DNA from 2 places in the Staphylococcus simulans genome. Region 2 is predicted to be linked to the other one. Evidence: predicted binding sites of a transcription regulator. Region 2 holds the regulator's gene; the other holds the start of a gene.
What was found. The regulator LexA, encoded in region 2, represses DNA repair genes until DNA is damaged. The targets are predictions, from matches to a motif close to CGAACATATGTTCG.
Positions count from the first base shown of each region.

Region 1: MUA87_RS04670 (YolD-like family protein) is a predicted target of LexA. The motif match lies at 4,790-4,803, and genes of this name have one in related genera.

Region 1 covers NZ_CP095100.1:1,041,880-1,048,259, reverse strand. The annotation lists gene MUA87_RS04690 (cysteine hydrolase family protein) at 1-520, opposite strand, end outside; gene MUA87_RS04685 (glycosyl hydrolase family 28-related protein) at 640-1,758, shown strand; gene MUA87_RS04680 (SLC13 family permease) at 1,824-3,386, opposite strand; gene pglS (6-phosphogluconolactonase) at 3,643-4,677, opposite strand; gene MUA87_RS04670 (YolD-like family protein) at 4,845-5,255, shown strand; gene MUA87_RS04665 (hypothetical protein) at 5,328-5,504, opposite strand; gene MUA87_RS04660 (C45 family autoproteolytic acyltransferase/hydrolase) at 5,911-6,380, shown strand, end outside.
Region 2 covers NZ_CP095100.1:1,577,290-1,583,669, reverse strand. The annotation lists gene MUA87_RS07405 (sucrose-specific PTS transporter subunit IIBC) at 1-1,136, shown strand, start outside; gene MUA87_RS07400 (NAD(P)H-dependent oxidoreductase) at 1,279-1,800, shown strand; gene MUA87_RS07395 (phosphoribosylaminoimidazolesuccinocarboxamide synthase) at 1,844-2,527, opposite strand; gene lexA (transcriptional repressor LexA) at 2,867-3,490, opposite strand; gene sosA (DNA damage-induced cell division inhibitor SosA) at 3,635-3,868, shown strand; gene MUA87_RS07380 (DUF896 domain-containing protein) at 4,025-4,267, shown strand; gene tkt (transketolase) at 4,476-6,380, shown strand, end outside.

The sequences.
Region 1 (6,380 bases), 540 kb from region 2:
AATGTTCTAACGCAAAGTTATGACCTTCTGGATTAAACGATGCAACACCTTTTGTCGGTATAGTGATTGCATACCCTTTATTATAACCGGAAATAGCTGTATGCAGTACACAAATATCTGTACATACACCAACAATTTCGATTTCAGTAATACCGCGTTCACGTAATAAACTATCTAAAGGTGTACCAAAGAAAGAATCGTAGCGGCGTTTATCTAAATAATGCACATGTTCATGTGATTCAATTTTTTCATAAACATCTTTAACTTTACCGTATAAATCTCTTCCTGAAGTGCCTTCGATATTATGCGGCGGGAATAATTTACTTTCTGGATGATACGGATCGTTTTCATAATGCAGATCCATCATGACAAAGATTGCTTCCCCTTCTTTATCATACGCTTCCATACGTTCTGCGATAAAATTGTCTAGCGCCTGACCAGGTTCTCCACAAGTCAACTTGCCGTCCGGTGCGACAAAATCATATGAATAATCTACAACAATTAAAGCTTTTTTTGCCATAATGCGTTACCCCCAATTTTGTGATATCTTGTTAATTAATAGGATAACCTAAATTTGACAAATTATCGAGTTTACCCCGTTTTATACAACTAATGAAATAAAGAAAGCAGGTCAAAACCATGTTGATATACCCAACTGAATTCGGATTAACAGGTCAAAATAAACATAAGGATACAAAAGCATTACAGCATGCATTAAATCTCGCAAAACAACATCCAGGCAGTATGATTTTTGTGCCGAAAGGAGAATTTCATGTCAAACGTGCCTTAACGATTTATGAAGGCACGACACTATTCTTACATGAAGAAGCAATTATTAAGCGTCAAGGCAAAGATGCATTACTTAAAAATGGGATGCGAAATGGACTTTATCATGGTTATACCGGCAATAGCCATATCACAATTATCGGCGGTACATTCGATATGAACGGCAGTCGTATTCCAGACAACAACACTGCGATGTGCTTAGGTCACGCACAAAGTATTGTATTATATAATATTCGCTTCAAAGACATCGTCGGCGGTCACGCAATTGATGCATGCGGTGTTGAAGATACGCTGATCACACGCTGCAGTTTTGAAGGCTTTTTAGATATTGATGGTGATCGCAGCTTTTCTGAAGCAATACAACTTGATATTCAAGTACCAGGTGCTTTCCCTAAATTCGGAACGCGAGATGGTACAATTACAAGAAACACTATGGTTTCTGAATGCTATTTCGGTCCTTCAGAAACACCAGGCTTCAAGAGTTGGAATCGCGCAATCGGTTCACATGCAACACGTCACAATCAGTTTTATCACGATATTTTTATCTATCGCAACACATTCCATCAGACACAAGATTTTGCGTTGACACCTTTTAAAGCACACAGCTTATATATCATGGACAATCATTTCTTAAATTGTGCTGGCGGCGTGCGTTTTTTAGGCACGAAAGATGATAAAAACACTGCAGATGTACTGACTGGACAACGTATGGGAGCTCAAGGCGGTCGTGAACTTTATATTATTAATAACCAGTTTGAAGGGCCTATGACCAAAGACGCGATTCATATTCGCGGTTACTATAATACGCAGCACAAAGATGTATTAATTGCTGAGAATCAGTTTGATACATCACAAACTTTAACATTGCATGATATTGATGGTCTGTATTTAGATCAACCAGAACTAAAACCTGCACAAATCAAACGTCGCAACCTTTCACACATCTATCAATCACCAACACTTAAATCATAATTAAAATCAACATAAAAGAAGGAGATAGGTTTAAAGTACAATACTTTAGCCTATCTCCTTTATTATTATTTAAGTGGTTTTAATGGTTCGCTAATATCTATACCTAATGCATATGGCATTAAGAAATAAACTACTAATATAATGAGAACTGCACTAATTAAGTTGACCCAGAAGCCGACACTTGCCATTTTCTTAATAGAAATCAAACCTGTCCCGAAGACAATGGCGTTCGGTGGTGTACCGACTGGCATCATGTAAGCACAGTTTGAAGCCATTGCGGCTGGCACCATTAATAATAATGGGTGCACGCCGATTGCGACAGATAGTGTTGCTAAAATTGGTAAAATCATAGTCGCAGTCGCTGTATTGGATGTAACTTCTGTTAAGAATAACACAAACATAGTGATTACAATCACGATGAGTAAAGGACTGACACCATTTAATGCTGTCAATTGTGCACCTAACCATTTCGCTAAGCCGCTCTCTGAAATACCTTTTGCTAGAGCTAAACCGCCTCCGAATAAGATCAGTACGCCCCATGGCAATTCTTTCGCAACTTCCCAGTCAATAATGCGTTTGTATTTTTTATTATTTTTAGCTGGAATAATGAATAATAAAATTGAGACGAACATCGCAATCGTACCATCTTGAACAAGTGAGGTCGGTCCCCATTGTTTGAGTAAAAACTCTCTGATAATCCATAAAATACTTGCTGTGGTAAAGACAGTGAAAACAACTTTCTCTTCAAATGTGACTTTGCCTAATTCTTTCAACTTGGTTTTGATTAAATCATCACCGCCAGGCAAATGTTTCAATTCTTGTTTAAAGGCAACAAAACGTAAGTAAACCCAAGCCAAGAATAATAAGATAATAACTGTCGGAATACCAATCAACATCCATTTCGCAAAGCTGATTTCTTCACCGAATGCTGTATGGTATTGCCCTTTCAAAATAATTAAAGGCGGTGTTCCAATCAATGTTCCCATACCGCCAATCGTTCCTGCATAACCGATCGCAAGGACTAATGACTTTTCAAATTTAGATAAATTGTGTTTATGATGTTCTTTATCGTTCAAAGCTTTCGCTTCTGCGATAATCGCTAAGCCGATTGGAATCATAATCATTACTGCTGCTGTATTAGATACAAACATTGATAAGCCGCCAGTTGCTAACATAAAGCCTAATAAAATTTTCCCAGTACTTGTTCCGATACTATTGATAATAATTAAAGCTACGCGTGTATGTAAGTTCCATCTTTCCATCGCAATCGCAAGCACGAAGCCGCCTAAGAATAAGAAAATAATATCATTACCATATTCAGAAGTAACTTGTGCAGGATCCATGACATGACCTATCGGCATCAGCACTAATGGCATTAAGCTGGTTGCCGGAATAGGAATCGCTTCTGTAATCCACCACACCGCAATCCATGCAGTACTTGCTAAAACGAAAACCCCTTGATGTGATAAACCTTCAGGATGTACAAACATTAAAATCAACGCAAAGAGTACAGGTCCTAAAATCAAACCTATTAATTGGCCTAAGTTATAAGATTTTTGTTTCTTTGGTTGAGAAAAGAATGTCAGACGTCCCGGTATGCGAAAAGTTGTTTGATGTGAATGACGCATAACCAATCCCCCCTTGAATTCAACATGTTTTACTTTAAATCAATCGAAAATTAAATCTGATACTGATTTAAAGCACCCCTGTACATGTTGTTTTTTTAATTTTATCACAAAAATCCGTATATTTAACCAAAATCATGCAAACGGTTACATAACCTTTTATAATTCATATGATAAATAATTCTTATAACAATTCCATAAAAAAACCAGCATCTGTCAAAAGATGCTGGTTACTCTATACATTTACAACTGTTTTACTTTAATCAAAAATGACACAGACACCTTCTGCAGCGTGTTGTTTGTCATCTGTTAATGTCAGTTGACCTGTTTCTTTATTACGTTTTAAAACAGTCACTGGAGAATCCCCTTCTTGATGTGCACATACAATATATTGATCATCATCTGAAATATTGAAGTCACGTGGGAATTCACCGCCAGTTTTCACGATTTCAACTAATTTTAATGCGTCACCTTTGTCGCTGACTTCGAATACTGCAATACTGTCGTGACCACGGTTGCTGACATATAAGAAACGTTGGTCATGAGATAAATGTACTGCAGCTAGTTTCGTTGCTTCTCTGAAGTCATCTGGAATCGTTACATAAACACCTACTTCTTCAAAATGGCCGTCATCATATTTGGTAACACTCACTTTATTTGAAAGTTCATGTACAACATATGCATAAGGTTGATTTTCATGGAATGCGATATGGCGTGGGCCATAACCTGCAGTAAATTCAGATACCGCTACTTCATGATAGCCTTCTTCATCATATGTGTAGCTGACTACTCTGTCTGTACCTAAATCGCATGCAGCAACATATTTTTTATCTGGAGTTTGTTGCACATAATGGACATGTGCATGTTCTTGACGTTCATGCGGGCCTGTCGGATATTTATGTTCCAACTCTTCAATTAAACGTACAACTTCACCTGTTGCTGCATCTAATTCGTATAAACGTAAAAGTCCTGCACCATAGACCGCTTCAAATAAATAATTGCCATCTTCTGATACAGAAATATAACATCCTGTGCCTTCGACAGAGTCTAAGCATTTATTAAGTAAAGTCAATGTGCCGTCATTTTCAACTCTAAAACTTGCGACACCGCAGCGTTCGCCTTCTTTCGTAATCGCATATAAAAATTGATTGTGGCGTGCAATAAACGTAGAAGCCTCAATTTCATAGGCAGTCGCAACTTCAGTGACTGCTGCTTTGTCTTCGTCTAATACGAAGCGGTAAATCCCTTTACCCTCTTTCTTTGTGTAAGATCCAATATAACCTGATTTCGTCATATTATTACCTCCTCATCTTACCTCCTATTGTACGGGATTATTCTGAAAAATGATAATAGTTCAATTCTGAAACGGTTTTCTTCTGCTAAACTATTAATTACAGTTGAAAATACGAACAAGTGTTCGTATAATGAAATTATCAACTCTTACTCAAGCAGGTGATAGTGATGGAAACGTCTAAAGAAGAAACAGATTATCGAAAAATTCCACGGGAGGAGCTCGATGCGAATATCCCGATGGGCAGAGGCATGGTGAAATGGGCACCTTTTGCGACATTGCCCGAACAGTTTGAACGTCTGCATCAATATGCGGTAGATCAAACTAAGATAGAACGCCCTATTTTATCTGAAGATCAAATTCATGAATTGAACCAACAGATTCATATCGCATTTCAAGAACAATGTCCCATTCGTGTGCGCTACTTTAAAGGAGGTTGGATACAAACTATCAAAATGATGCCAGACAAAATCAATTACTTAGATCAAGTCTTAATCGGTATCAATTTGAAACAACAGCAGCAAATTAAACTTTCTTTGCTTGATATTGTCCAAATCACATTATGTCGTAACGCTTCTTAGCCTTTTAGACTCATGAAAAAAGCACTTGCTGAATTCAACTCAGCAAGTGCTTTTACATTAATTCTATTACAATTAATTACTGTTGCCTGATTCAATATCAGCAACGATTTCTTTTGTTCTTCTTTCGATATCTTCAAAGTCTTTCTTGAAGATGAAAGCAAATACAGCCACACCTACGCCAACTACAACTGACACGATAAGTGCTAAACTGAAGAAGAATTTAAAAAAGCCTTTAATAAAGTCTAACATTTTGATTTCACCTCTATAAAAATAATCGCCTGCATGCTCTAATAATAGCATACTTAAATTGGTCATTAAAACATATACCCTATATTAAAAAAGCTAAAGCATGTCTAAAGCCATTATACTAAAAAGAGGCTAACCGAAAAAGGTTAACCTCTTAAAATCACAAGAATTACGTATTACGCGCCTCTCCACCATCTGTAAACAGCGGCATATGCTTTATTATAATAATCTTGTACCATATGAATCACCTCTAAACGTAATCTATCTTCGTTTCAAGTGACATTTACAAACCGTATTTACAGTTTTTTCTCTACATATATATTATAATATGGTTTGATTTCCCAAGTCTATTAATAAATAATTACATTCTTGTAACATTATCAAGAGAAACATTAAGGGGTTATTTTGAATGCAAAAAGTACACTCAGATATTATGACATTTCGAGGATCACATTATGATTTAGGTGTTGAAACAGGCAAGTGGATGAAAACAACTAAACTCATGCAAAATAGAGAAAAAGAATGGAAGAAACGCTTACCACGCTTTGATATCGATGTTAATGAAACACATGCAATCTTCCAACAATATGCACCGCAAATTTGGGAAGAATTAATGGGTATGCGTGAAGTGCTTGAGTTACCGATTAGACAAATTGTTTTTAATTTTGCACATTATCGCTTTACACCTATTAAGAAAGACAGCGGCTGTACAGTCTTTCTTGGCGACAATTATTTAGTGCGCAATTATGACTATCACCCTGCCACATATGATGGTCGCTATTTATTATATGAACCAAATGACGGTGGATTAGCCCAAATTGGTCCTACTTCTCGCGTCACAGGCAGAATGGATGGGCTTAATTCTGCGGGTCTCGCTAT
Region 2 (6,380 bases):
CGGGTGCCAAACAAGGCAATGCATTTCAACGAGCGATTCGTGTGTTCGGTGATGTTTTCGTACCGATTATTCCAGTCTTAGTTGCGACAGGTCTGTTTATGGGACTACGCGGTGTCGTAATGAACGACCAAATTTTAAGCTGGATGGGCATGACAGCTAAAGATATCCCACAAAACTTTATTTTGTTCACACAAGTGCTGACGGATACTGCCTTTGCGTTTCTGCCTGCATTAGTTGCTTGGAGTGCCTTTAAAGTCTTTGGTGGCAGTCCTGTTTTAGGTATCGTATTAGGATTGATGCTCGTAAACCCAGCATTGCCTAATGCGTATGAAGTAGGTGATGGTTCAGCAGAAGCTATTAAATTCTTTGGATTTATACCGATTGTCGGTTACCAAGGTTCAGTATTGCCTGCATTCTTCGTTGGTTTAATTGGTGCTAAGTTTGAAAAAGCATTGAGAAAACGTATTCCAGATGCGATTGATTTAATTGTGACACCATTCTTAGTCTTACTTGTGATGATTACTTTAGGATTATTTGTGATTGGTCCTGTATTCCATTCAATTGAAACAATTATATTGTCAGGAACAGAATGGGTACTTGCTTTACCATTCGGTATCGCTGGACTTTTAATTGGGTTCTTCCAACAAATTATCGTGGTTACAGGTGTACATCACATCTTTAACTTCATGGAAATTCAGTTGTTAGAAAAATTCCATTATAATGAATTCAACCCGATTATTTCAGCAGCTATGACAGCTCAAGCCGCAGCAGCTGTTGCGGTAGGACTTAAAACGAAAAAGGCTAAATTAAAAGCGTTAGCGTTACCTTCAGCATTTTCAGCATTACTTGGTATTACAGAACCTGCGATTTTCGGTGTAAACTTACGTTACTTTAAACCTTTTGTTTGTGGTTTGATTGGTGGAGCAGTAGGTGGGTTCTTCGCAGCACTTTTCCACTTAAAAGCATCAGGTATGGCGATTACTGTATTGCCAGGTATCTTATTATTCTTAAAAGATATTGGCCAATTGCCACTTTATTTATTAGTGTTAGTAATTTCATTTGCGACAGCTTTTGTATTAACTTGGTTCTTTGGATATAGTGATAAATTAGCTGAGGAGATCAAGGAAGCTAAATAATGGATAAACTGTTAATCACAAATTGTGGTTAACAGTTTTTTTAATAGAAAATGTTCGCAATTTTTGTGAAGCATCATGGCAAAAGAAAAGTTTAAAAGTTATAATCATTTCGAGTATTGAAGAAGATCAAAGGAGTGCAAAGATGCGAAAATTAGTCATTATTATCCATCCAGATATGGAAAACTCAGTAGTTAATCGTATGTGGAAAAATGCTTTGATAAACGAACAAATTGATGTGGTCGATTTATATGAATTGTACCCTGACAGAAACATTGATGTTGCACGCGAACAAGAAAGATTAATGAGTTACGATACAATAGTATTCCAATTTCCATTATATTGGTATAGTAGTCCGCCATTATTGAAACAATATCAAGATGAAGTATTTTTATTTAATTTTGCATATGGTCCAGAAGGAACGAAACTTCGTGATAAAAAATTTGCGATTGCGACGACAGTTGGCAGTTTAGAAGAAGATTATTCAGAAGAAGGTTCGAATCGATTCACGTTAGACACATTACTTTCACCATTCGTTGCGACTTTTAATTATATCGGTGCCCAATATAAAGGACACTTTGAACAATATGGTACAGTGAATCATGCGACGAAAAACGAATTGATTGAAGGCAGCAAGCACTATATAGAATTTGTGAAAAAGTTGTAAATAAAAAAGCTGAGATCGTTTTTTGATCTCAGCTTTCGTTTAATTAGAATAAATACTCTCCAAACTCTAAAGGTTCAATGTATTTGCCGTCTTTATCAAACACACGCATGTTACCGCCAGAGATTTCATCAATAAGTAAAACTTCACCAGTTTTTTCATCGCGACCAAATTCTAATTTAATGTCGTAAAGTTCTAAACCTTTTTGTGCAAGTTCTTCTTTAATGATGTCTGAAATTTTTACTGTTAATTTAGCAATTTCGTCGTATTCACCTGGTTTTAAGATGTTTAACGCTTCAAGACCTGCTTTGTTGATGAGTGGATCTTGTCTTTCATCATCTTTTAAAGTCATTTCTACATATGCGTTAAGTGGTGCGCCTTCTTCGATATAGTCACCGTATCTGCGGATAAATGAACCCACTGCGCGGTATCTGCAAATAACTTCTAATCCATGACCGAATACTGATACTTTTTTAACACGCATTTGACGATCTTCAATGTTTGCGTCGATATAATGTGTTGGAATGCCAGCAGCGTTGATTTTTTCGAAGAAATAACTTGTCATTTTAAGACCAGCTTTACCTGAACCCTCAACAGTTAAGCCAACTTGGTTTTCACCTGGATCAAATTTGCCATCTTTTCCTGTCATATCATCTTTGAAGAAAAGAACAATTTCACCATCTTTGTCTTGATAGACATCTTTTGTTTTACCTTTGTAAATTAAATCCATTTCATCTCACTCCTCAAGTATTACTCATGTTTAGTATAAGTGAATTTCTCTTTTATATAAATACAAAAGTATGAAAATATGATGGCATTGCTGCATTTTAAACTAAAAAGCAAGGTGCATGCAAGGCTAAAGCTGCTTTAAGATGCAAATTGTTTATGCACAGTATAAGAAATAACAGAATGGAGATAAACAGACCAAAATAATTAAAACACCCCATAATGTCTATGAATTTTGGACATTATGGGGTGTTAGTAGTTTACTAATCTAATTTGAATCTAAATAATTTGTCACGAACAAAAATTAAGAAGAGATGATATGCCTATGAACAGATACGATTGCCTACAGCTCTCTAAATAGACCTACAACTTTACCTAAAACAGATACATGTTCTAAATAAATAGGTTCCATTGTACTGTTTTCAGGTTGTAATCTATAACGATGTTTTTCTTTGTAGAAGCGTTTTACAGTTGCTTCATCATCTTCTGTCATAGCTACAATAATATCACCGTTTTCTGCGATAGTCTGACTTCTGACGATGACTTTATCTCCATCTAAAATACCAGCTTCAATCATACTGTCTCCAACAACATTTAAAATGAAAATGTCGCTGTTATGTGTTGATGTAAAGTGTTCTGGTAATGGGAAGTATTCTTCTACATTTTCTACTGCTGTGATTGGGACACCGGCTGTGACTTTACCAATAACTGGTACATGGATAGTACCTTCGATCTCAGCAGCATCTTCAATTTGGTCGCTGACAATTTCAATTGCGCGTGGTTTTGTAGGGTCACGACGAATATACCCTTTGCTTTCTAATCGTGATAGATGCCCGTGTACAGTAGAGCTTGAAGCAAGTCCGACTGCTTCACCGATTTCTCTGACACTTGGCGGATAACCTTTTGTATGAACGACTTGTTTTATATATTCATAAATTTCGCTTTGACGCTTCGTAAGTTCAGTCATTTATATGCACATCCTCTTCTAGTTTGTTCTTATTATATCACGTTAATATAGCCTTTACAAACATTTGTTCGTAAAAGTGTTGACACCGAACAATCGTTCTGATATTGTTTAAATACAAACAAATGTTCTAGGGGTGTTCGAATAATGATTAGGAAATATCAAACTAGTTTTTTACTATATACAGCAGTATTGTTAATGTCTTTTATGTTAGTTTCAGCGTTTTTAATCGGTGCAGAGCAGTCAAGTAATGAGGAACAAGTGTACGAAATGACAGATCATACACTTCCAACTAAGGTAGAACAAAAAGCCGAACATGAGCAACAATATATAGAACAGGGCGAACAAAATAACAGACCTATCGTCGCAACTGTTCACTGATTTAAAAATAAAGTGTATTGATTATACTGCTAACACGATGTGTTCTATGGTGTAAGGTTGCTGTAAGTGGGAATAAGTTTAGTAGAACATATTGATTTTATTTTGAGCGATTGTTTGCTAAGATAAATAATCATCAGACTAATGGAGGTCGATAGCATGGCAGATCAACATAAAGAAACAATTAACCGTATTAATGAACTTTCTAAGAAGAAAAAAGAAGAAGGCTTAACAAAAGAAGAAGCGAAAGAAAGAGCAGAGTTACATCAAAAATATCTTGAAACATTCCGCGAAGGTTTCAAACAACAAATTGAAAATACAAAAGTATTAGATCCTGAGGGAAATGATGTAACACCAGAAAAATTAAAACAAGTACAACGTGAGCAAAATAAAAGACAATAAAACTCAATATACTACAATAAATGTAGAGCTTTTAGAACAGAATAATTGATGTTCTAAAGGCTCTTTTTTCATGAAAATGTATATTTTGATTGTTTTAATCACTTTTATTATATTTGATAGCGATTTCATGAGGACAATAAATGTTAAACTTAACTGATTTAATGTATAATGGCATAAAATCATGCTGTATAGAAAGGAAGTTTTATTGATGTTCGATAAAAGAGATGAGCTTGCAATCAATACAATCAGAGCATTGAGTATTGATGCAATTGAAAAAGCAAATTCTGGTCACCCAGGATTACCGATGGGTGCTGCACCAATGGCATACACATTATGGACAAGACATTTGAACTTTAACCCTAATTCAAATGAATACTTTAACAGAGATAGATTCATCTTATCTGCAGGGCACGGTTCTGCATTACTTTACAGCCTATTACATGTATCAGGCAGCTTAGAATTAGAAGAATTGAAACAATTTAGACAATGGGATTCTAAAACACCAGGACATCCTGAGTTCAGACACACACAAGGTGTCGAAGTAACTACAGGTCCACTTGGACAAGGTTTCGCAATGTCAGTAGGTATGGCAATGGCAGAAAACCACTTAGCAGGTAAATTCAACAAACCAGATGCTGAAGTCGTAAATCATTACACTTATGTTTTAGCTTCTGATGGTGACTTGATGGAAGGTATTTCTCATGAAGCAGCTTCATTAGCAGGTCACTTACAATTAGACAAATTAATCGTGTTATACGATTCAAATGATATTTCACTTGATGGTGATCTTGATAAAGCATTCTCTGAAGACATCAAAAAACGCTTTGAATCATATGGTTGGAACCACATCTTAGTTAAAGATGGTAATGATTTAGAAGAAATTAATAGTGCCATTGAAAAAGCTAAAGAACAAAATGGTCCAACTATGATTGAAGTTAAAACAGTTATTGGTTACGGTTCACCAAATAAATCAGGTACACATGGTGTACATGGTGCTCCACTTGGTGATGATGAACGTACATTAACATTAGAAAACTATAAATTGGATCCAGAAAAACGTTTCTACGTTCCGGATGAAGTTTATGATGTCTTCAATGAAACTATGTTGACACGTGCAACTGAAAACGAAGAAGCATGGAAAGCTTTAGTTGAAAAATACGCAGAATCTTATCCAGAATTAGCACAAGAATTCAAAGATGCGATTGCTGGTAAATTACCTGAAAACTATGAAGCAGAATTACCAGAATTCGAAGTCGGTTCAGAAAGTGCTACACGTGCAGACTCAGGTGAAGTCATTCAAGCACTAAGCAAATCTGTACCTTCATTCTTCGGTGGTTCAGCAGACTTAGCTGGTTCAAACAAATCAAATGTTAAAGATGCACCAGACTATGATCGCAATACACCTGAAGGTAAAAATATTTGGTTCGGTGTTAGAGAATTTGCGATGGCAGCAGCTGTAAACGGTATGGCAGCACACGGTGGAGTAAATCCTTACGGTGCGACATTCTTCGTGTTCAGTGACTATCTAAAACCAGCATTAAGACTTTCAGCAATTATGGGTCTTAACTCAACATTTATCTTTACACATGACTCAATCGCTGTTGGTGAAGATGGTCCAACTCACGAACCGATTGAACAATTAGCAGGTTTACGTGCAATTCCTAATATGAATGTGATTCGTCCAGCAGATGGTAACGAAACACGCGTAGCTTGGGAAGTTGCATTAGAGAGTGAACAAACACCAACTTCATTAGTATTAACACGTCAAAACCTTCCTGTATTAGATGTTTCTAAAGAAACAGTAGAAGAAGGTGTACGTAAAGGTGCTTATGTAGTATATGAATCTGAAGAAAATCCAGAATATCTTGTATTAGCTTCTGGTTCAGAAGTAAGCTTAGCAGTAGAAGCAGCAAAAACTTTTGCGGATAACGGTAACTCAGTACGTGTTGTTTCTATGCCGAACTGGCATGCATTTGAACAACAACCAAAATCTTACCAAGATGAAGTTATCCCACCAACAATTAAAAAACGTTTAGCGATTGAAATGGCTTCTTCATTAGGTTGGCATAAATATGTCGGCTTAGAAGGCGAAGTACTTGGTATCGATCGTTTC